4 regions of the Haloleucobacter albus genome follow, and region 4 is predicted to be linked to each of the others. Evidence: predicted binding sites of a transcription regulator. Region 4 holds the regulator's gene; each other region holds the start of a gene.
What was found. The regulator LexA, encoded in region 4, represses DNA repair genes until DNA is damaged. The targets are predictions, from matches to a motif close to TGTTCNNNNTGTGTTCNG.
Positions count from the first base shown of each region.

Region 1: a site for LexA is predicted at 3,241-3,258, ahead of ACT6QH_RS05080 (PA0069 family radical SAM protein). Genes of this name have one in related genera too.
Region 2: a site for LexA is predicted at 3,056-3,073, ahead of ACT6QH_RS10980 (YifB family Mg chelatase-like AAA ATPase). Genes of this name have one in related genera too.
Region 3: a site for LexA is predicted at 3,688-3,705, ahead of uvrA (excinuclease ABC subunit UvrA). Genes of this name have one in related genera too.

Region 1 covers NZ_JBQWAS010000021.1:129,809-135,915, forward strand. The annotation lists gene ACT6QH_RS05070 (pirin family protein) at 257-952, opposite strand; gene ACT6QH_RS05075 (LysR family transcriptional regulator) at 1,081-2,004, shown strand; gene ACT6QH_RS05080 (PA0069 family radical SAM protein) at 2,022-3,218, opposite strand; gene ACT6QH_RS05085 (Re/Si-specific NAD(P)(+) transhydrogenase subunit alpha) at 3,644-4,795, shown strand; gene ACT6QH_RS05090 (proton-translocating transhydrogenase family protein) at 4,792-5,250, shown strand; gene ACT6QH_RS05095 (NAD(P)(+) transhydrogenase (Re/Si-specific) subunit beta) at 5,261-6,107, shown strand, end outside.
Region 2 covers NZ_JBQWAS010000028.1:216,174-222,280, reverse strand. The annotation lists gene olsB (l-ornithine N(alpha)-acyltransferase) at 1-219, opposite strand, end outside; gene ACT6QH_RS10985 (hypothetical protein) at 761-1,372, shown strand; gene ACT6QH_RS10980 (YifB family Mg chelatase-like AAA ATPase) at 1,464-2,996, opposite strand; gene ACT6QH_RS10975 (class I SAM-dependent methyltransferase) at 3,152-3,946, shown strand; gene ACT6QH_RS10970 (polyhydroxyalkanoic acid system family protein) at 3,953-4,264, opposite strand; gene ACT6QH_RS10965 (PepSY domain-containing protein) at 4,339-4,845, opposite strand; gene gshB (glutathione synthase) at 4,977-5,921, opposite strand; gene ACT6QH_RS10955 (YraN family protein) at 5,969-6,107, opposite strand, start outside.
Region 3 covers NZ_JBQWAS010000012.1:47,581-53,687, forward strand. The annotation lists gene gyrA (DNA gyrase subunit A) at 34-2,775, opposite strand; gene ssb (single-stranded DNA-binding protein) at 2,918-3,463, opposite strand; gene uvrA (excinuclease ABC subunit UvrA) at 3,894-6,107, shown strand, end outside.
Region 4 covers NZ_JBQWAS010000020.1:30,743-36,849, forward strand. The annotation lists gene ACT6QH_RS04190 (ComEC/Rec2 family competence protein) at 1-1,478, shown strand, start outside; gene lexA (transcriptional repressor LexA) at 1,500-2,213, opposite strand; gene ACT6QH_RS04200 (molybdopterin molybdotransferase MoeA) at 2,356-3,561, opposite strand; gene moaC (cyclic pyranopterin monophosphate synthase MoaC) at 3,602-4,084, opposite strand; gene trpC (indole-3-glycerol phosphate synthase TrpC) at 4,151-4,942, opposite strand; gene trpD (anthranilate phosphoribosyltransferase) at 4,939-5,976, opposite strand.

The DNA of each region.
Region 1 (6,107 bases), on a different contig from region 4:
CGGACTTGATATGCGCACATGAAGGGCCCTTGCCTCAGATGCTCCAGAGGCTTAAGGGGCCAGCCGTCGCTCCCCTCGCGGGAGCGTGGGTTGAAAGGGTCCGGGTGAAAACTGGTGGCCCCCTCAAAGTCGCTCCCCACACGGGCTCGTCAGTCATATCGGCCCAGAACCAGCCCCAACCAGCTCTGCCCGCACACAGCTCCAGCCATGTGCGGGCGTTTTTTGTCTGGCAACCAAGACCGGTGCCCGGCCTGTTTCAGAGCGTATCCACCAGCACCAGTTCGCTGTCGGCCAAAGCCTTGACAGTGAACTGTTCCAGATCCGCAATAGCCACGCCATCACGGGCGGCGGCCTTTACGCCATCCACCTCGATCTCACCTGTGGCGGCGACCAGATACCCCTTGCGCGCCGCCCCCAAAGGATAGGTTACACTCTCGCCAGCCTTCAGCGTTGCACCCAGCACCCGCGCCTCGGTGCGAATAGGCAGGGCTTCAGCATCATCATAGCCCGAGGCCAGCACCACGAAACGGCCGGAGCGATCCCCCTTCGGGAAGGGCTTGGTGCCCCAGCCGGGCTCATCGCCCTGCCTGGTCGGCAAAATCCAGATCTGAAACAGGCGCGTGGGCACGTCTTCCTTGTTGTATTCGGCGTGCACAATGCCCGTGCCGGCCGACATGACCTGCACATCGCCCGCCGCCGTGCGGCCCTGATTGCCCAGGCTATCCTCATGGCTGATCGCCCCCTCGCGCACATAGGTGATAATTTCCATGTCGCGATGCGGGTGGGGTGGAAAGCCGGTATGGGGGGCGATCCAGTCATCATTCCACACCCGCAGATTGCCCCAGTGCATGCGGTTGGGATCGAAATAACTGGCGAAGCTGAAATGATGCCTGGCATCCAGCCAGCCATGGTGTGCGCTGCCGATACGGCTGAAAGGGCGCAGTTCGATCATCACCCGTCTCCTGATCTTGTGCGACGCGCCTGAACCGGTGCGTCCTGTCTGGCGTGAAGATGGGGCTTGCCTGCTTTTAATGATAGATGGATAATTTTACCTGTATTATTCAGGAAAATAGAAAAGTTATGTCCACCCCAGGCACGCCCACCTTCGAGCAATTGCGCACCTTTCTGGCCGTAGTGGAGGCAGGCAGCTTTGCCGGAGCGGCCCGGCAGATGCACAGGGCTGTATCGGCCGTCAGCTATGCCATCGCCAATCTGGAGATGCAGCTTGGCCTCACCCTGTTCGAGCGTGAAGGCACCCGCAAGCCGCGCCTCACCCCGGCTGGCCGCGCGGTGCTGGCGGAGGCGCGCGCCATCACACAGGGCATGGATGGGCTGCGCGCCCGCGTGAAGGGTTTGCTGGATGGCATGGAGGCAGAGGTGGACCTCGCCGTAGATGTGATGCTTCCCGCCGAAACTCTGGGCCGGGTGCTGCGCGGCTTTGCCCGCGCCTGCCCCACGGTGGCGTTGCGCCTGCATGTGGAGGCGCTGGGCGCAGTCAACGCCATGGTGCTGGATGGACAAGCCGCTATCGGCATTTCGGGCCCGCTGGCGGGTGGGGTGGATGAGCTTGAACGAGTGGCTGCCGGTTCTGTCATCATGGCTCCGGTGGCCGCACCGGATCATCCTCTGGCACGGATGGACCCTATTGCGCCGGGCGCCGCGCGCGACCATGTGCAACTGGTGCTGACGGACCGCTCCCGCTTTACCGAGGGGCGCGATTTCGCCGTGCTCAGCCCGCGCACATGGCGGCTGGCAGATCTGGGCGCGAAACACGCCCTGCTGCGGCAGGGCATCGGTTGGGGCAACATGCCCCTGCCTCTTGTGCAGCCGGATCTGGTGGCTGGCACATTGCGCCGCCTGCATATGCCGGATCAGCCTGCCGGCACCTATCGCTTCTTCGGCATCTGGCGGCGCGATACCCCACCCGGCCCCGGCGCGGGATGGTTGCTGGAACAGTTCGCCACACTGGGCCGGGAGGTACCCCCCACCTTGCCGGATCTCTGAATGCTTGAGGCAGGTTCTCAATCAAACAGGGACAACTGTTCCCCCGGCTGGCCAGATGGGCGATGGAAAAGCTCAGTGGTCAATTTCAACCCTCGCCCCTGCAAGCCCAGCCGCCGGGCGGCGATCTCGAATCTCCGGCCGATGGTCCAGGCATAAGGGCCTTCCCCGCGCATGCGCTTGCCGAAGGTGGGGTCATAATCGCGCCCGCCCTGCATCTGCCGCACCAGCGAGAGCACATGGCGGGCCTTGTCTGGAAAATGCGCCACCAGCCATTCGCGAAACAGATCCGCCACCTCCAGCGGCAGGCGCAGCGTGACATAACCGGCCTCGCGCGCGCCAGCCTCTTTGGCAGCCTCCAGAATGCGCTCGATTTCCATATCGTTGAGGGCCGGGATCAAAGGTGCCGTCAGCACCACCACGCGAATACCCGCCGCTGAAAGCCGACGCATGGCCGCAAGCCGACGCTGCGGACTGGCGGCGCGCGGCTCCATCAGCCGCGAGAGTTTCGGGTCCAGCGTGGTCATGGAGATGGCCACCTTCACCAACCCCTTTTCCGCCATGGGGGCGAGAATATCAATATCACGCTCCACCAGGCCGGATTTGGTGACAAGACCCACCGGATGCCCGAATTCCGCCAGCACCTCCAGAATACGGCGCGTCAACTCATACTGGCGTTCAATCGGCTGGTAACAATCAGTGTTGGAACCAAGGGCGATCACCTTCGGCTTGTAGCGCGGGCTGGAAAGCTCCCGCCGCAACAGCTCCGGCGCATCCGGCTTGATGAACAGACGGGTCTCGAAATCCAGCCCGGCGGAAAGCCCCTGCCAGGCATGGCTTGGCCGGGCGTAACAATAGATGCAGCCATGTTCACAGCCGCGATAGGGGTTGATGGAGCGATCAAACCCCACATCCGGGGATGTATTGCGGGTGATGATGGATCGTGCCCGCTCCTCCCCCACCTCGGTTCGGAAGGGCGGCAGATCCTCAAGGCTCTGCCAACCATCGTCAAAAGCCTCATGGGTCGTGGGCTCAAATCGGCCAGCGACATTGGAAACCGCCCCCCGCCCACGCCGACGCTCCGGCGAAACCGCCACCCCACAAGGCGTTTGCGCACACCCAGCCCCCTGTTCTTCCGGTATGCCACCGGGCATGGCCGGGCTGGCAGGCCCGCCGGGGGGCGGATGGGAAAGACCGGAGTGAGGATGAGCAATCATCCATCCTGCCTATCACCCTAAAACGAACAAAACAAGAACAAATAGATTGCAACCCATGATACAGGGTGCGGTGCAAACTCAAAGCACCGCTCTGCTGTTGCCAGATTTCGGGTGGTCAGCTATGCCCAAAAGGGAGGGCATGACGTATGGGGGAGAAAATGAACGCAACTGCGATCATTGAACAAGGCTGTGCCGGGCGGGTTTGCGCCTCTCTGGCACGAAAACGCACGCGCCGTTTTGCCGCGGCCCGCAAGGTCTTCACACACCGGCTGGCCGTATCTTCCGTTCGCGGATGCAGCAGCACCGGAGCCGCCCTTTCCGACAACGAATCGTTCTGCCTCCTCTGACCCTCAGGGCCGGGCGCTCCGCAGCTTTGCCTGAGGAGCCTCCGCCAGAAGGGTTCTGGAGCACTGGAGACAACCCAGATGAAAATCGCTGTCCCCGCCGAGACGGACCTCGGCGAACCGCGAGTCGGCGCAACTCCGGATACCGTAAAGCGCCTGATCGGCCTTGGCGCCGATATTGCCGTAGAGACTGGCGCAGGTGTTCAATCCGGCATCCTTGATTCCGATTACAGCGCTGTGGGCGCCACCATCGCCGCTTCGGCGAGCGAAGCGCTCTCGGGCGCGGACGTGGTACTCAAAGTTCGCCGTCCAACGGAAGCCGAACTTTCGTTGTATGCGCCCGGCATGCTGGTTCTGGCCATCATGGACCCGCATGGCCATGAAGCCGCGCTGGAAGCCATGGCCAAGGTCGGCGTCAGCGCCTTCGCCATGGAGCTGATGCCCCGCATCACCCGTGCGCAGGTGATGGACGTTCTGTCCTCGCAGGCCAATCTTGCCGGCTATCGCGCCGTGATCGACGCCTCCGCAGAGTTCGGACGCGCTTTGCCCCAGATGATGACCGCCGCCGGCACCGTGCCCGCCGGACGTGTCTTCGTGATGGGCGCTGGCGTTGCCGGCCTTCAGGCCATCGCCACCGCCCGCAGACTGGGCGCGATCGTCACCGCGACGGACGTGCGCCCGGCCGCGAAGGAACAGGTCGCCTCTCTGGGCGCAAAGTTCATCGCTGTGGAAGATGAAGAGTTCAAGCAGGCCGAAAGCGCCACCGGCTATGCCAAGCCGATGTCCGCCGAATATCAGGCCAAGCAGGCCGCTTTGGTGGCCGACCACATCAAGAAGCAGGACATCGTCATCACCACCGCCCTCATTCCCGGCCGGCCCGCGCCGCGCCTGGTGACGGCGGAGATGGTGGCCTCCATGCGTCCCGGCTCCATCATCGTGGATCTCGCGGTGGAGCGTGGCGGCAATGTGGAAGGCGCATTGCCTGGTGAAGTGGTGGATATCAACGGCGTGAAGATTGTCGGCCATCTCAATGTGCCCGGCCGCCTCGCCGCCTCTGCCTCGCCGCTCTATGCGAAGAATCTCTACAACTTCTTCGAAACCATGGTGGACAAGGACGCCAAGGCCCTCGCCGTCAAATGGGACGACGAGCTGGTGAAGGCCACACTCCTCACCCGTGACGGCGCTGTCGTGCACCCGAATTTCGCTCCGAAGACTGAGGGAGCTGCTCAATGACCCCTGCTTCTGCCAATCCCGCGGCGCAACATGCCGCAGAACAGGCGCGTGTGGCGGCCGAGGTGGCCCGCCAGGCCGCTGATGCCGCGCAGGCCTATGCCGATCAGGCGGCTTCCGCCCTTGGTGCGGCGGCCCATGCCGCCACCGGCGGCGCGATCGACCCCTTCGTCTTCCGTCTCGCGATTTTCGTGCTGGCGGTGTTCGTGGGTTACTATGTGGTGTGGTCGGTGACGCCCGCCCTGCATACGCCGCTGATGAGCGTGACCAACGCCATCTCCTCCGTGATCGTGGTGGGCGCGCTGCTCGCCGTCGGCGTGCCGACCATTGTGGACACCGGCCATGCCTGGTGGGCCCGCATTTTCGGCTTTCTCGCCCTCATCCTTGCATCGGTGAACATTTTCGGCGGGTTCCTTGTGACCAGCCGCATGCTCGCCATGTACTCGAAGAAGAAGTGAGGCGCGGGACATGAACGCCAATCTCGCAGCCCTGCTCTATCTCGTTTCGGGCATTCTGTTCATTCTGGCCCTGCGGGGCCTGTCCCACCCCACCACCTCACGACAGGGCAACCTGTTCGGCATGGTGGGTATGGCCATCGCCATTCTCACCACGCTGGCCCTGCAACCCCCATCCGACGCCATCGGCTGGGTGCTGGTGATTGCCGGCATCGCCATTGGCGGCGGCATCGGTGCCGTGGTGGCCAAGCGCATCGCCATGACGGCCATGCCCCAGCTTGTTGCAGCCTTCCACTCTCTGGTGGGTCTTGCGGCGGTGCTGGTGGCGGCGGCCGCCCTCTATGCGCCGCGCGCTTTCGGTATTGGTGATCCGGGCCACCTGCATCCGGCCAGCCTGGTTGAAATGTCCCTGGGTGTGGCCATCGGCGCCATCACCTTCACCGGCTCCATCATCGCCTTCGCCAAGCTCAATGGAAACATGAGCGGCAAGCCGATCATGCTGCCCATGCGCCACTGGATCAATGCGGGACTCGCCCTGCTGCTGATCGTGCTCATCATCGCCTTCGTGATGACGGGTTCCATCGCGCTGTTCTGGATCATCACCATCCTGTCGCTGGTCCTGGGCGGGCTGCTCATCATCCCCATTGGCGGCGCGGACATGCCTGTCGTGGTGTCGATGCTGAACTCCTACTCCGGCTGGGCGGCGGCTGGCATCGGCTTCACGCTGGGCAACACCGCGCTCATCATCACCGGCGCGCTGGTGGGCTCCTCGGGTGCGATCCTGTCCTACATCATGTGCAAGGGTATGAACCGCTCCTTCATCTCCGTCATCCTCGGCGGCTTCGGCGGCGATGCCGCGG
Region 2 (6,107 bases), on a different contig from region 4:
GCGCACATCACGGGCACTGCGGGCCAGACGCACCTCAAGCGGCCCGATCCGCCCGAGAACCAGAGATTCCTCGTGAGATGGCAGGGCGGCGCGATGACGAATGCCGGAATAAGCTCGCAGATCTTCCACCAGCTTGCGCGGTGCGCTCAATGCGGGCTGCACGAGCACGGGCGGTTCATAAGCATAGGCGAGGGCGGCATCATTGCGAAAGGGAGACATGGTGCGCGCATCCTCCAGCGGGGCGGCAGTGTTCAGCAAGGGTTGGCGGGCAGCATTCTCATGCCTGCCATTGAGGTGTGACCTTGAAGAGGGCACAGGAGCGGGATGAGTCTGCATGGGTGGTGCGCCATATGCGCCCTCCGGGCTGGAAGGCATGTGATCGAAGCCTTTCATGCAACGATCCCTTCCCCGCTGCTATGGAAGATCCCTGCCATCTCCACACCGCCCCAACCTTGCTGGTTTTTCCGCATTCTTTCTGGCCGTCTGCGGCGTCGCTTCAAAGCATCGCCCTACGGAACGGCACGATGCGGGAAGAGCCCGCTCTTGCCGACATGAACCTATCAAACACCATAGTTTTCATACGCCATTGTGACAATGCCCCTAGGTGATGTCCGCCCATGACGGGGCGCTTGAACAGTCTGTGTGCTTTGCCGGCAACTCATCTTTTGTTGTCAGGCTCTTCAGGAGCATGCAGTTTATCTGCCGGCAAGTGCTTCGACAGATTGCCATCCAGGCAGGTCCAGCTTGCCGATTGGGGGACATGATGAACAAAGCGCAGAAGCTTCTGATTGCGGGTTGCGTGGCCGCCTTGGCCGGGCTGGGGGCTGTGCAGGGGGCCTTGGCCCAGACCATGCCATCTCCGGCCGAGACGGATGTGGTGATTTTCGGTGATATTGGCGCGGTGAAGGTGCTGACCTATCCGGCGCGCTTTGTTTCCGCCAATCTTGAAACCCGCGAGGCGGTGTTTGAAAGTGCTGATGGCAAGCGCTGGGAAATCGTGGTGCCGCCGGGTGTGGCGGATCTTGCCGCCTTGCAGAACAGTGAAAAGTTGACTGTGCGTCTGCTGCCGGCAGTGGTGACGAATATTGCCAAGGCGCAGAGCGGCAAGCCGGGTGAGGTGATGAATCAGACGGTGGTGAATGATGGACTGCCGGGCCTGCCTGAAGGCTATGGCCTGCTGAGCGTGACGTTGACGACCCCTTTCATCGGTATTGAGCCGGAGACGGGCTCCATCACGTTTGAAGGGCCGGATGGTCAGGTGCGCACCATGCGCGTGTTTGACGCCAAGGTTTTGCAGATTCTCAAGACCATGGATCCGGGTGATCTGGCGCAGATCAGCTATATGGAAGGTCTTTCCATCACCACGCCGTGATGCGGGGTTGCAGAAGATCTTGTCTGTTGTGGCCCCATGCCAGTTGTGGCGTGGGGCCGATTGTTGGGCCTGAGAGATTGCGCCGCATTTTTCAGGCTGCCGCGCGTGAGCGTTCCGCAGCGGGGCGATAGGCTAGGGCTTCGGCGAGATGGACGCGCCCCACACCGTCCGCACCGGAAAGATCCGCCAGAGTTCGCGCCACCTTCAGCACACGATGATAGCCGCGCGCTGTCAGCTGCATGGTGTCGGCGGCATCGCGCAGTAAACTGGCCCCACTGTTTTCCAGCCGGGCGGCCTCTTCCAGCAGTGGGCCGGAGGCTTCGGCATTGGTGCGCACATCCGGCCGGCCCAGAGCAGCATAGCGCTCTGCCTGCACATGGCGCGCTGCCGCCACACGCGCCGCCACGTCTCTGGAGCCTTCGGAGGGGGCGGGCCGCACGAGATCGGCCGCGCTGACGGCCGGTACATCCAGATGAATGTCGATGCGATCCAGAAAGGGGCCGGAGAGGCGGGCCTGATAATCCTCTGCGCAGCGTGCGCCGCGCTTGCATGTGAAGCCGGGCTCGCCCGCTCGTCCACAGCGGCAGGGGTTCATGGCCGCAACAAGCTGAAACCGCGCCGGATAGCTGACCCGGTGATTGGCGCGCGAGATCAGAACCTCGCCCGTTTCCAGCGGTTGGCGCAGCGAATCCAGAACCTGAGGCGAAAATTCGGGCAATTCATCGAGAAACAGCACGCCGTAATGGGCCAGCGAGGCTTCGCCCGGCCGGGCACGTGCGCCGCCTCCTACCATGGCCGCCATGCTGGCGGAATGATGCGGTGCGCGGAAGGGGCGCTGGCTTACCAGTGCGCCATCGCGGATAGCCCCGGCTACCGAGGAGACCATGGAAACAGAGAGCATTTCTGCCGGGGACAGAGGTGGCAGAATGGAGGGCAGGCGCTGCGCGAGCATGGATTTGCCTGATCCCGGTGGCCCCACCATGAGCAGATTGTGCCCACCGGCCGCGGCCACCTCCAGCGCGCGCTTCGCGGTTTCCTGCCCTCTCACATCCCGCAGGTCGGGCAGGGCGGCATTTTCGGGGTGGGTCTGTGGGCTGGGGCGCGTGAGAGCCTGTCGATCCGTGAGATGATTGACCAGTTCCAGCAGCGTGGCCGGGGCGAGAATGTCCATATCCGGGCTCGCCCATGCCGCTTCCGCGCCGCAGCCTGCCGGGCAGATCAGCCCATGGCCGCGCGCATTGGCTCCTATGGCCGCCGGCAACGCACCGGTGACGGGTGCGATGGACCCATCCAGCCCCAGCTCTCCCAAAACGGTGAACCCGCCCAGCGTTTCGCCGGGAATGGCCTCAATCGCGGCCATCAGCCCCAAAGCGATGGGCAGATCATAATGAGAGCCTTCCTTCGGCAGATCCGCCGGGGCAAGGTTGATGGTGATGCGTTTGGCGGGCAGCGCCAGACCTGATGCGGAAAGCGCCGCGCGCACCCGCTCGCGCGCCTCGCTCACGGCCTTGTCCGGCAGGCCCACAATGGTGAAGGCAGGCAGGCCGGAGGCCACATGCACCTGCACATCCACGGGGCGCGCCTCCACCCCTTCAAACGCCACCGTCGCGATACGCTGGATCACCACCCGACCCCGTTCTTGCGAAACCGTTTCCTCAGGTAGCGCATTGGTTGTGTTCAGGCAAGAACGAATTGTGAACAAAATAGTTGCGACCGCAGAGAGCGGAGCGTACACCCAAAGAAGTCTATTCATGCCGCATCAGCAAGAGGAGTGCTGAAATGGGTGGTGCATCTTCTGATTCTCCCTCTGCCGCCCAGGCTTTGCACTATCTTGTGGAGCGGCAGTTCGGCCCGCAGGCGCAAGCCTATGTGGCCAGCGCCGTGCATGCGAAGGGGGAGGATCTGGAAGCGCTCGGCATTCTTCTGGAGCAGATGCGCCCGGTCCGTTTTCTGGATCTGGGGTGCGGCGGCGGCCATGTCAGTTTTGCGGCTGCGCCTCATGCGGGGAGCGTGGTGGCTTATGATCTGTCAATGCAGATGCTGCAAGCCGTTGCCTCGGAAGCTCTCCGGCGCGGGCTGGGCCATGTGTCCACGCAACAGGGTGTGGCCGAAGCCCTGCCTTTTGCCGATGAGTCCTTCGACATGCTGGCCTCGCGCTACAGCGCCCATCACTGGCGCGATGTGGCTGCGGGCCTGCGAGAGGCCAGACGGGTGCTCAGGTGCGGTGGTGCGGCCATTTTCATGGATGTAGTTGCACCGGAAATGGCCGTGGCAGACACTTTCTTGCAAGCCGTGGAATTGCTGCGAGACCCCTCCCATGCCCGTGATTACAGCCGTACGGAATGGGAAAGACACGCACAGAACGCCAGCTTCCAGATCAAGTCGGTGACGCCGCGCCGTCTGACGCTGGAATTTTCAAGCTGGGTGGCGCGCATCCGCACGCCGGCCCTTCATGTGGAGGCCATACGCGCTCTGCAACAGGCGGCCAGTGATGAGGTGGTGCGCCATTTCGCGATCCAGCCTGATGGCACCTTCACCGTGGATACGCTCAGCCTTGAACTGCGGGCGGTCTAGCCGGCCTTATTTTTTCTCCAGCATCAACTGGCCTTCCTTGCGCAACATGGGCTCGGCCTTGCGGGCCAGCATGTTGAGCAGTGTGGGCAGTTCCATGCTCAGATGTATGGTGTCTTCCGTCACATCCAGTGTGCCGGTTGCGGTTTTGCCCAGAGCGATAATGCGGAAATCCAGATGGGAAGCGTCCCACTGTTCCTCGGCAATGGTGATGTAGCTGCCGAAGCGGGCGCGCACGGTGGAAAGTCCGGTCTGAATGCGCCGGGTGGCTTCCGCCTGTCCGAGGCGGTGAGGGAGGGAAACCTTGAAAGGGCTGGCCATTTCGGAACCGTAGATATGCGGAACGGGAAGGGCGGGCCGCCATGTTCACGGCCCGCCGGGAGAGGGATGCGGGATCAGTCCGGCTTGGAGCGGGTGATGTCGCCAGTCTCGGGGTTTACCTTCGCGTCCAGATGGCGGCCAGTGCGGTCTGTCAGCTCCACCTCATAACCATTCTGCTCGGTTTCCACCTTGCGGACGATATAGCCCTGCTTTTCCAGCTGGCCGGCAATCTGCGCCACGGTTTTCCATTTTGGATCAGCGGGCTGGTTGGCGCGGCCCTTGGTGCGGCTGCGGAGCAGTTCGCCGGTGGTAGGATTTACCCGGACATCCAGAATATTGCCGTCGCGATCCACCAGCTCTGCCTCATAGCGGTCACGCTCCACTTCGATCTCCAGAACGCGAAAACCGTTTTCTGCGAGATGGGTGGCGATGTCGGACAGGGAGCGCCAGTTCTGAACCTCTCCTGCGGCTTTTTCTGCGGGTGCCATGGCGGGCTGGGCCAGCGCCGGCGCGCACAATGCCGCCGAAAGTGCCAGAGCCATGCAGAAGGTGCGGCGGGGGTGGATCGCAGAAATGTTCACGGTGCGGCTCCTCAGCTTCAGTGGGTCACCTTCCGTCTCACGACGGGCGCGAAAGCAGGCAGACCCGGAAGATATGGGGGCGGCGGCGCGGTCTCGAAAGGGCCGCGCCGCCGGTTTCAATCACCGCAGTTTCAACTGCGGCGCTTGTCCTCGATACGATCCCAGATCTGCGCGGCAATATCGGGGCCGCCCAGGCGCTTGATGGCGCGCAGCCCCGTGGGAGAGGTGACATTGATCTCTGTGAGATAGCCGTCAATCACATCAATCCCGACGAAAATCTGCCCCATCTCGCGCAGGGCCGGGCCGATGCGGGCGCAGATTTCCTTTTCCCGATCGGTGAGGTCGGTGGGGTGGGCCGCCCCGCCGCGCACCATGTTGGAGCGCAAATCGCCCTCGCCGGGTACACGGTTCACCGCGCCGGCGGCCTCGCCATCCACCAGAATGATGCGTTTGTCGCCATGCTTTACCTCCGGCAAAAAGCGCTGCACCACCCATTGTTCGCGGAAGGTGGTGGCGAACAGGTCATAGAGCGAGCCGAAATTGAGGTCATCTGCGGTGAGCCGGAACACCGCCGCGCCGCCATTGCCATAAAGCGGCTTCATCACCACATCGCCGAACTCGGCCCGGAAGGCCTTGATCTCATCCAGATCGCGGGTAATCAGCGTGGGCGGCATCAGGTCTGGAAATTCAGTGACGAAAATCTTTTCCGGGGCATTGCGCACATGGGCGGGGTCATTCACCACCAGCGTTTTCGGGTGGATGCGCTCCAGTAGATGGGTGGCGGTGATATAGGCGAGATCGAAGGGCGGGTCTTGTCGCATCAGCACCACGTCCATCTCATCCAGCGCCATGCGCTGCTTTTCGCCGAGCTGGAAATGCGCGCCGGCTTCATCCCTCACGGCCAGCGGTTCCAGCGTGGCGAACACCTTGCCATCACGCATGGCGAGGCGGTCTGGCGTGTAGTGGAACAGGCTGTGGCCGCGGGCCTGTGCTTCCAGCATCAGGGCGAATGAGGAATCGCCGGCAATGTTGATGGCGGCGATATGGTCCATCTGGACGGCGACCTGAAGCTTCATCTCTCTCTCCGGGCGGATCGGGGCAATAATGGAAAGGGGTAGGGTGTTCAGCCCGTACAGTCGAATGCACCGGGCAGGTGGCGCAAGGCACCATTGCGGGCGATCAGTATGGCGTCAAAGCGCATATCGAGCCCGGACAGTTCCGGCTGGCTGGCGAGGAAACATTCTGCTGCCGCGACAATGCGG
Region 3 (6,107 bases), on a different contig from region 4:
GCGACGTTTTACGAGATCAGGCCCTCGCGCAGATTACGCTTCCGGCGCACCTTCAGAGGCCCCGGCATCATCACCGGCGTCCTCATCCTCACCACCAGCTTCTTCGCTGATATGCTCCACCGATACCACCCGCTCACCCTCAGCGGTATCGAACACGATCACCCCCTGGCTCGCACGGCCAACAATACGGATGCCGTCAATCGGGCAGCGGATCAGTTGCCCACCATCCGTCACAAGCATGATCTGGTCGTGCTCTTCAACCGGGAATGAGGCCACCAGCGGTCCGTTCCGATCATTCACGGCCATGGCGGTGATGCCCTTACCCCCACGCCCGGTGACACGATACTCATACGAAGACGAGCGCTTGCCATAGCCATTTTCGGAAACGGTGAGGATGAACTGTTCCGCCTCGCTCATCTCCACATAACGGTCCTGCCCCAGATGGCTGCCGCCTGTCACATCCTCATCGGCATCCATCTCCACGGCATCCGCAGTTTCACCCTGCAAGGCACGGCGCATCTTGATATAGGCCATGCGTTCGTCAGCCGTGGCCTCCACATGGCGGATGATAGCCATGGAGATCAGGCGGTCATCATCATCCAGCCGAATGCCGCGCACACCCATGCTGTCACGCCCCTTGAAGAGACGAACATCCGTGGCCTGGAAGCGAATGCAGGCCCCCTTTGCCGTGGTCAGCAGCACATCATCATTTTCATGACACAGCGCCACATCGGCAATAGCCTCGCCCGCATTGAGCTTCATGGCGATCTTGCCGTTCCGGTTCACCTGCGCGAAATCGGACAGCGAATTGCGCCGCACCGTGCCGGATGTGGACGCAAACATGATCTGCGCGGCTTCATCCTCTTCCCCCTTCTCAGGCAGAAGCACGACGGATGTAATGTGCTCATCCTGCGCCAGCGGCAGAATGTTCACCAGCGCCTTGCCCCGCGCCTGAGGCGCGGCCAGCGGCAGACGCCACACCTTCAGCTTGTACACCTGCCCCTTGGAGGAAAAGAACAGAACCGGCGCATGGGTGGAAGCCACGAACAGCCTCGTGACGAAATCCTCGTCGCGCGTCTGCATGGCCGAGCGCCCCTTGCCGCCGCGCCGTTGCGCCCGATACGTGGATAAGGGCACACGCTTGACATAACCAGCGTGAGAAACGGTCACCACCATTTCCTCACGCTGGATCAAATCCTCGTCATCCAGATCGCCGAAGCCTTCGACAATTTCCGTACGACGCGGGGAGCCAAACTCATCACGAATGGACAGAAGCTCATCGCGGATAATGCCGCGCATACGCGGACGGCTGGCCAGAATGTCAAGATAATCAGCAATCTCAACGGCCAGCTTTTCCAGCTCATCGGCGATTTCATCACGGCCAAGAGCTGTCAGGCGCTGGAGGCGCAGTTCCAGAATGGCGCGCGCCTGCTCCAGAGACAGGCGATAGGTGCCATCTTCGCGCAACATATGTCGCGGATCAGCAATCAATGCGATCAGCGGAGCCATGTCCCGCGCCGGCCAATCGCGTGACATCAAAGCCTCGCGGGCGCTAGCTGGATCCGGCGCCGTGCGGATGAGGTGGATCACCTCATCAATATTGGCCACTGCGATGGCCAGCCCCACCAACACGTGCGCCCTGTCGCGCGCCTTGCGCAGCAGATATTTCGTCCGCCGGCTGACCACTTCCTCACGGAAGGCGATGAAGGCCGTCAGCACATCATGCAGATTGAGGAGACCAGGCTTGCCCCCGGAGAGGGCAACCATATTCACGCCGAATGAGGTTTGCAGCAGAGTCTGGCGGTAAAGATTGTTCAGCACGACATCTGCCTGAGCGTCGCGCTTGATTTCGATCACCACCCGCATGCCATCGCGATCGCTCTCGTCGCGGATCTCAGAAATGCCCTCAATGCGTTTATCCCGCACCAGCTCGGCAATTTTCTCGATCATCGTCGCCTTATTCACCTGATAGGGAATTTCGGTGACGATCAGGGCTTCACGATCCTTGCGGATATTTTCGATGGCCACACGGGCCCGCATGAGGACGGAGCCCCGGCCGGTCATGTAGGCCTGCCGAATGCCGGTGCGCCCCAGAATGAGGCCGCCGGTGGGAAAATCCGGGCCGGGGAGATGATCCAGCAGCGCTTCCGGCTCCAAGGTCGGATCATCCAGCAGCGCTACGGTTGCATCCACCACCTCGCCGAGATTATGCGGCGGAATATTTGTCGCCATACCCACGGCAATGCCGCCAGCGCCATTTACCAGAAGGTTCGGCACCTTGGCGGGAAGAACGGATGGCTCCCGTTCAGAATTATCGTAGTTGTCCTGAAAATCGACGGTCTCCTTATCGAGATCGTCGAGCAGGGCATTGGTCACTTTCTCAAGGCGCACCTCGGTATAGCGCATGGCCGCAGCCTGATCGCCATCCACCGAACCGAAATTGCCCTGACCATCCACCAGCGGTACGCGCATGGCGAATGTCTGCGCCATGCGCACCAAGGCATCATAAACCGACTGATCGCCATGGGGGTGATATTTACCAATCACATCACCGACCACGCGGGCCGACTTGCGATAGGACTTGTTCCACTCATACCCATTCTCGTGCATGGAGAACAGGATGCGGCGATGCACCGGCTTGAGACCATCACGCACATCCGGCAGGGCGCGCGCGACGATCACGCTCATGGCATAATCGAGGTAGGAGCGTGACAGCTCCTCCGTAATGGAAACAGGCCGGATATCAAAAGACGGATTGCCGCCGGAACCCGGCATCTCGGATTCAGCCAAGAGTCAGCACTCACCTAATATCGAAGTTGCGATCTATTAGCCGATTCATGCGCACAAAGCCATGTGAGCCGCAAGACGGGTGCAAGAACGGCGCACAGAGCGAACCATCGCCCTGTGCCTTTCGCAATCAGAACGGAATTTCATCGTCCAGATCATTCACCGGGCGACCGCCGCCAGAGCTGCCACCCGAACTTCCGCCACCACGACGGCCGCCGCCGCCATATCCGCCACCAGAACCACCTTCAGAGAAGCCCCCGCCCATCGAGCCGGAAGAGCCGAAATCGGAGCCCCCGCCATAATCATCACCGCCGCCTTCACCGCCACCACGGCTATCCAGCAGGGTCAATTCGCCACGATAAGGGCGCAGCACAACCTCGGTCGTATATTGCTCCCGGCCATCACGCTCGAACTTGCGGGTTTCGAGCTGTCCTTCGATATAAACCTTGGAACCCTTGCGCAAAGACCGCTCGGCCCGACCAATCATGTTTTCATTGAAGACCACCACACGATGCCATTCCGTGCGGTCACGCCACTCCCCGGTGGCCTTATCCTTCCAGCTTTCAGACGTGGCGACACTGAGATTGCACACACGCCCACCATTCTGAAAACTGCGAACCTCCGGGTCACGACCCAGATTGCCGATCAGGATCACCTTATTGACGCTGCCGGCCATGGGCGGGCCTCCATTCATTTTTCGGTTTCAAGCGGGTCAGCACCCTAGCGGGCCCACCACAGCACGCGAGAGGCAAAGCGCGTTATCCACCGCAAAGCCTGCGCACAAGGCGACACCCCTCCAGCCCCGACTATATGTTTCCATTTCGTTCTAATTGGAGCAACAGCATCATGCAAGCGGCGCGCATCATCAAAAGCATGGTTTTTTGACTCGCACAAGGCTGAAGTTCGCCATATGTTCTCGCCATACTCGCCCACGCCAGTTGAGTCTCTCACCATGCTTTCCACCCCGACATGCAGCCCCGCCCCTTGAAATTTTCACAACCCCTCCCTCATTAGAGTGAAGTGGCAGCAGCCGCTCTTCAGCATCTTTTCACGCGCGTCGGACAGGCCAGCCTGCCCCGGTTCATGCGGCCGCCATTGAGATTTTCATGCCGGATCACGATACGCCCTCACGGAATTTGCCCCTGCCCGCATCCTCCAGCAAGCGAGATGCGCGCACCCTCTCCATTCGTGGCGCGCGCGAGCACAATCTGAAGAATGTGGATCTTGAGGTTCCGCGCGACAGCCTGGTGGTGTTTACCGGCCTTTCCGGCTCAGGCAAAAGCTCTCTCGCCTTCGACACCATCTATGCCGAAGGTCAGAGACGTTATGTCGAAAGCCTTTCGGCCTATGCCCGCCAGTTTCTGGAAATGATGCAGAAGCCGGATGTAGACCAGATTGACGGCCTCTCCCCGGCCATCTCCATTGAGCAGAAGACCACTTCCAAGAACCCGCGCTCCACCGTCGGTACGGTGACGGAAATCTACGATTACATGCGCCTGCTCTGGGCCCGTGTAGGTGTGCCCTATTCACCCGCAACCGGCCTGCCAATTGAAAGCCAGACCGTATCCCAGATGGTGGATCGGGTTCTGGCCCTGCCAGAGGGCACCCGCCTGTATCTGCTGGCCCCCGTGGTGCGTGGCCGCAAGGGCGAGTATCGCAAGGAACTGGCCGAATGGATGAAAAAAGGCTTCCAGCGCGTCAAGATTGACGGAGCTTTCCATGAAATTGCCGACGCCCCGGCGCTGGACAAAAAATTCAAGCATGACATTGATGTGGTGGTAGACCGCATCGTTGTACGGCCGGACCTGACCCAACGCCTCGCGGACAGCTTTGAAACAGCTCTGGCGCTGGCTGATGGCATTGCCGTCACCGAGTTTGCCAATGAAACAGATGAAAAGGGCGCTCCGCGTCGCCTTGTCTTTTCAGAGAAATTCGCCTGCCCGGTTTCCGGCTTCACCATTGCGGAGATCGAACCGCGCCTGTTCTCCTTCAATAATCCGTTCGGTGCCTGCCCGGCCTGTGACGGGCTGGGCGTGGAACAGACCATAGATCCAGATCTTGTTGTGCCGGACAGGATGCGCACCTTGCGACAGGGCGCGATTGCACCCTGGGCGAAATCCACCTCACCCTATTACGGGCAAACGCTGGATGCGCTGGCGAAGCATTATGATTTCAAACTGAATGTGCCCTGGTGCGACCTGCCGGAACAGGCGCGTGACGTGTTGCTTTATGGCTCGGGCAAAGAGAAGATCCTCTTTGCCTATCACGACGGCGCGCGCGCCTATGAAACCGAGAAGACCTTTGAAGGCGTCGTGCGCAATCTTGACCGGCGCTGGAGGGAAACGGAGAGCGATTGGGCGCGGGAGGAAATCTCTAAATATTTCTCCACCGTGCCCTGCAAGGCTTGCGGCGGGTTCCGCCTGAAGCCGGAGGCGCTCGCCGTCAAGATCAACGGTTTCCATATTGGGGAAGCAGGTGCGCTCTCCGTCAGAAATGCCGCCCGCTGGTTCGAGGATCTTCCCCAGCATCTGAGCGACAAGCATAACGAGATTGCGACCCGCATTCTCAAGGAGATCCGCGAGCGACTGGTCTTTCTGCTGGATGTGGGGCTGGAATATCTGACACTGGCGCGCGCCTCCGGCACACTTTCCGGTGGCGAAAGCCAACGCATCCGCCTCGCCTCACAAATCGGCTCCGGTCTGACGGGCGTGCTCTATGTGCTGGACGAGCCCTCCATCGGCCTGCATCAGCGCGACAATACACGCCTGCTGGAAACACTGAAGCATCTGCGAGATCTCGGCAATACGGTCATTGTGGTCGAGCATGACGAGGATGCAATTCTCGCCGCAGATTATGTGGTGGATGTCGGCCCCGGCGCCGGAATCCACGGCGGACGTATCGTCGCGCAGGGTACGCCGAAGGATATTCTGGCCAACCCTGCCTCGCTGACGGGGCGCTATCTCACCGGGGAACTTTCCGTCGGCGTACCGGCACGACGCAAGCCGGATGAGCGACGCATGCTGAAGCTGGTGGGCGCGCGCGGCAACAACCTCAAGAATGTCACCGCCGAAATTCCGCTGGGCCTGTTCACCGCCATTACCGGCGTTTCCGGCGGCGGCAAATCCACCCTGCTGCTGGATACCATTTACAAGGCCGTGGCCCGCCGCCTGAACGGGGCGAATGATGCCCCCGCCCCCCACGACAAACTTGAGGGACTGGAACACCTCGACAAGGTCATTGATATCGACCAGTCCCCCATCGGGCGCACACCCCGCTCCAATCCCGCGACATATACGGGTGCCTTCACGCCCATCCGTGAA
Region 4 (6,107 bases):
AGGGAAGCTTGAACGGAACGCCTGCCGCAATTGCTGTGGCGCTTGTAACCGGGGACAGGGCCGCTATTCCTCCGCAGATTGAGGAAAGCATGAGAATATCAGGTCTCACACATATACTTTCCATCTCAGGCCTGCACATGGCCATGGTCGCCGGCACATTGTTTGCTCTGGTACGAGGCGGTTTGGCGTTGTTCCCAAGTCTGGCATTAGGCTGGCCGATCAAGTCCGTTGCGGCACTCGTGGCGCTTGCGGGTGGGGCCTTCTACCTGGCATTGTCGGGAAATGAGGTGCCGGCACAGCGGTCCTTCATCATGACGGGGCTTGTCTTGATCGGCGTGATCGCTGGACGACAGGCGCTGACATTACGAACCGTTGCGGTTGCCTTTTTCTGTGTATTGGTGCTGACGCCGGAAGCCTTGCTTGAACCCGGCACGCAAATGTCCTTTTCAGCCACTTTAGCCTTGGTGGCCGGTTATCAGTGGCTGCGTCCCTATCTCTCATATCCTCGCCCGGAAGGGTGGGGGGCGCAGATCATCTGGTTCATGCTGGCCTTTATGGGCGGCCTTGCAATCACATCCATTCTTGCAGGGGTGGCGACAGCTCCTTATGGGGCCTTCCATTTTCAGCGCGCATCGACTTATGGTCTGCTCTCCAATCTGGCTGCGATGCCCGCTGTTTCTCTGTTGGTCATGCCCTTCGGATTGATTGGCGTGCTGCTCATTCCTTTTGGCTGGGATTCTATCGCCTGGCCCGTCATGGGGTTTGGCATCGAAGTTATGATTGCCGTTTCTGAGTGGTGCGCGAATTTGCCGGGAGCAGATATCCCTGTTACATGGATCAATACAGCCAATTTGTTGCTGATAACACTGGCTCTTCTGCTGCTCTCAATACCTCAGGGGCTGCTGAAGTTGTGTGCTTTGCCGTTTTTGTGTGTAGCTGTATTTGCTACAACCTCACCAGAGCACCCGGACATCCTGATTGCCCCGAATACACACACGATTGCGGTGCGAGGAGAAGATGGAAAACTTTCCATTCTGAATGCGCCGCGCGCTCGCATGTTTGCAGAGCAATGGCTGAACCGTGAGGGTGACAGACGCGCTCTTGATGATCCGGCACTGGCCTCGTCATTTTCTTGCGATCACCTTGGTTGCGTCGCCACACTAAAAGATAGAGGTGTATTGGCTGTTTCACACAATCCAGTCAGCTTGGAAGCCGACTGCCTGCTCGCCTCTATTGTGGTGACGGAGCACATGCCTCCAGGGGATTGCCCTGCGCGGGTTATCACTGCGCAGAATCTGGAACAGACAGGTACACTCGCTCTGTATCATGATGCTGAGACAGGGTGGCGTGAGCGGGCCAGTCGTTCCATGTCACAAAGCCGCCCATGGCAACCCTACCATGCATTGCCACCCACCACTGTTCTTCCCTTCGTGGAAAGTGAAGTGGATATTTTAAGTGCAGAGCTTTGGGTGCCATAGAAATGATGAGGGGGCTCATCATCAATAACGTCGCATCAAGCCGACAAGTCGTCCTTGTATCTGTACGCGGTCTGGTCCGAAGATACGGGTTTCATAAGCCGGATTTGCAGCCTCAAGAGCAATTGAGGCCCCTTTCTTGCGCAAACGCTTCAGAGTCGCTTCCTCATCATCAATCAGTGCGACGATAATATCTCCGGTATCCGCCGTCTGGCATTTGCGGATCAGAACCGTATCTCCATCCAGAATGCCAGCCTCAATCATGCTGTCACCGCGCACTTCCAGAGCATAATGCTCACCAGAGCCCAGCATTTCAGGCGGGACATGGAGGGTGTTGCTACGGTTCTGGATTGCAGAAATTGGGGTGCCGGCAGCAATCCGCCCCATAAGCGGCACGGCAACGCCTTCAGGAGATGCCTCTTCAGCATTCTCTGATGGTGGGCGGACACGGCCAAGATTGCCCTCAATGACAGAAGGGGAGAAGCCGCGTGCCGGCGAGCGCCCTGCGAGGCTCGGCGTCACAGTTTCCGGCAGCCGAACAACCTCAAGTGCGCGCGCACGGTTGGGCAGGCGGCGAATGAAACCTCTCTCTTCCAAAGCCGTAATGAGACGGTGAATGCCGGATTTGGAGCGCAGATCCAGCGCATCCTTCATTTCATCAAAAGAAGGTGGCACACCTGTTTCCGTCACGCGTTCATGTATGAAGCGCAGCAATTCATACTGCTTGCGTGTCAGCATCTTCGGCCCCCGCTCTAGTGGCTGGAGCATGAACATATGCTGATCATATGAATCTCCAGCCATGAGTTAGCGAAACAAATCGGGAACAAGACTTATCTGTTCCAGATTTGTTTCGCAAGGGTGAAGATGGGGTTAAAGGCACCTAATCGCTGAAAGGGAGAATCTCGCAGCTATCACCAGCCTGTGCCGCGCAAGCATGGGGCGGTCGCACCAGAAGACAGTTTGATGTGGCCAGAAGGCTTAGCATGGCGCTGTCTTGCGTGCTGGCCGGTGTGACCTGGAGGGCGCCATCCGCATCGGCCCTGAAAGTGGCACGCATGAAATCGCGGCGCGGGCCATTGGGCGGCATGTCTACGGCAAGGCGGGCAACAGTGGTTTCTGGTCCTGTTGTCTCTTCGCCCTGCATGGCCCTCAGAAGTGGCGCCATGAACAAGATGGAGCAGACATGAGAGGAGACCGGGTTGCCGGGCAAACCCAGGCACAAGACTTGGCCGCGGCTACCAAACATCAGGGGCTTTCCGGGTTTCAAAGCCAGTTTGTGCAGATGCAGTTCCACGCCTTCCGCACGCATGGCCGGGGCGACAAGATCATGCTCTCCAACAGATGCGCCGCCGGAAGAGATGAAAAGATCGAAACCTCCCCCTGTACCGTGAGAAACGGCCGCTCGAATCTGCTCCATATCATCAGGCACGATGCCGAGATCGGTGACATCCGCCCCGAGTTTATGTGCGAGCGCGGCCAAGCCGAAAGCATTGGATACAACAATTTCGGCATCTGAGCCGCGCCCTTTTCCGGGCAAAACCAATTCATCACCTGTCTGCAACAGGGCGACCCGGGGGCGTCGCGTGACCGGGACCGTGGCATGGTCCATCGCTGCGGCGAGCATGATATCCCGCGCGGTCAATCTGCGTCCGGCCCTTAAACCCGGCATGCCGGCTTGAAAGTCAGCCCCCATCTTGCGCACATTCTGGCCGCTTTGGCGAAAGCTATTGATTGTGACGCAACGATCAATCCGATGGGTATCTTCCTGAATGACGACACTGTCCGCCCCGGCAGGCATGACGCCTCCGGTGAAAATGCGGACAGCTTCTCCAGTCTTCAGAATACCTTCAAAAGGGCGCCCGGCAGCAGATTCGCCAATAATCTGCAAATCCACGGGGGAAAGAGAGACGTCTTCCGCACGGACTGCATAGCCATCCATGGCAGACATGTCCGCAGGGGGTTGCGAACGGCGCGCAGGAAGGTCTTCGGCCAGAACACGCCCCGCAGCCAAACCAACGGGTACTTGCTCGGCTTCCAAGAGCCGAGCGGAAGACAGGATCAGCTTCAGGGCGTCCTCGACGCTCATCAATGCCACGGTGAAGCCTCCCTTATTGTTGGAGATGGGTTCAGGGGCGTTCTGCCTGCCAATCGCCGCTTTTGCCGCCGGTTTTTTCGAGTAACCGAATGCCTTCGATTCTCATGGCCCGGTCGGCAGCCTTGGCCATGTCGTAGATGGTCAGGCAGGCAATGGAAACAGCCGTAAGGGCTTCCATTTCCACGCCGGTCTGACCTGAAGTCTTGACGCATGCTGTCACCACAAGCCCTGGCAGGCTGTCATCTTCCGTTAAATCCAGGTCAATTCTGGAGAGCATGAGGGGATGGCAAAGCGGGATAAGCTCATGTGTGCGCTTGGCTCCCATGATGCCCGCAATGCGCGCCACCCCCAACACATCGCCCTTTTTGGCATTCCCACTGCGAATAAGGGCCAATGTCTCCGGTGCCATAATCACGCACCCTTCAGCTACGGCTTCGCGGGAGGTGACTGCCTTCTCAGAGACATCCACCATATGTGCCGCACCCTGCGCATCAAGATGTGTCAGCTCGACCATGGATTGAAGACCGAATGAAAAGAGGAAGCTTAAGGCAGCATATTTCTGCCAGAGTGGTGAGAAAGATCAGGCGGCCAGAAGCTGGGATGTCGCAGAAGCCACATCTTCCTGACGCATCAGGCTTTCTCCCACCAGAATGGTGCCGATTCCAACCTTTGCCAGCCTTTGCACATCCTGTGCGGTGAAAATACCGCTCTCACCAATCACGATGCGATCTTCCGGCACACGCGGAGCGAGGCGCTCACTATTGGCCAGATCCGTATGGAATGTTCGCAAATCACGATTGTTTATGCCAATCAAACGGCAGGGTAGGGCAAGCGCGCGATCCAGTTCAGCTTCATCATGGACCTCGACAATTGCATCCATCTCATGGGCGGCTGCCGCCTGCGCGAGATCAAGCGCCAGTGCGTCATCTACACCAGCCATGATGATGAGAATGCAATCTGCCCCCCAGGACCGGGCTTCGGCGACCTGATAGGTATCGTACATGAAATCCTTGCGCAGAACAGGCAGGTTCACAGCCGCGCGGGCGGCGCGCAGATATTCGGGGGAGCCCTGAAAGGAGGGGGTATCAGTCAGGATCGAAAGGCAGGTCGCTCCGCCGCGCTGATAGGCCCGAGCCAGGCTTGGAGGGTCGAAATCCTCACGGATCAGTCCTTTTGAGGGGCTGGCCTTCTTGATCTCGGCAATCAGGGCCGTGTGCCCATCCTTGAGAGTTTTCTCAATGGCTCCGGCAAAGGGGCGCACCCGCGGCGCAGCCTTAACGGCAGCATCAATCTCGGCCCACGGATGAGCAATCTTGGCTGCGGCGATTTCCTCGCGCTTATAGGCTTCGATCCGTGTGAGAATGTTGCTCATTGCCCTGCCTCCGGGGAATATTTGGTGGAGACCTCGACCAGTTTTTCAAGCTTCGCCAGCGCAGCCCCATCATCCAGACTAGCCTGGGCGAGGAGAACGCCTTCCCGAAGATCTTCGGCCTTTGCGGCCACCACCAGCGCCGCCGCAGCATTGAATACGGCGACATCACGATATGCGTTCTTTTCCCCTTCCAGCACGGCGCGCAGGGCGCGGGCATTATGGGCAGCGTCCCCGCCCTTCACGGCTTCTGCCGGCGCGCGGGTCAGCCCCACATCTTCAGGAGAAATTTCAAATGTGCGAATGCGGCCATTATCCAGCATGGCCACATCCGTGCTGCCAGTGATGGTGATTTCATCCAATCCGTCAGAACCGTGCACGATATAGGCGCGTTCGGTTCCCAGTGTCTTCAGCACTTCAGCCAGAGGAACGATCCAGGTCTTGGCAAAAACCCCCACCAGCTGCCGCTTGACGCCTGCCGGGTTTGAGAGCGGCCCCAGTAGATTGAAGATCGTGCGGGTACCCATTTCCACGCGAGTCGGCCCGACATGCTTCATGGCGCTATGATGCGAAGGGGCAAACATGAAGCCAATTCCCGCTTCCTCAATGCAGCGGGAAATAGCTTCGGGACCAAGGTCCAGATGCACCCCCAGCGCGGCCAGTACATCTGCCGCACCTGAGCGGGATGACAAGGCCCGGTTGCCATGCTTGGCCACAGGCACACCGGCGCCGGCCGTGATGAAAGAGGCACAGGTGGAAATATTATAAGAACCGGATGCATCCCCGCCCGTGCCCACAATATCCACGGCATCTGCCGGAGCTTTCACCGGCAGCATCTTGGCGCGCATAACAGAAACAGCGCCAGCGATTTCCTCAACCGTTTCGCCGCGCACGCGCAGCCCCATCAGCAAAGCGCCCATCTGCGAGGGGGTAGCTTCGCCCGACATCATCCTGTTGAAGACAAGAGCTGATTCTTCGCGGGTAAGGCTTGCTCCGGTTGCCACTTTTGCAAGAAGCGGCTTGAAATTATCGCTCATATGTCGTCCTCGGCAGATCTTGGGCAAAGGGGCGGGGAGGGAGGTTAGAGCGGAAACTCCGTTTGCGCAGGATATTTAGTGCGCAGACTGTCATTTCTGCCCTGTCCAGGCTGCCTGCCCTTTGAGGCGAA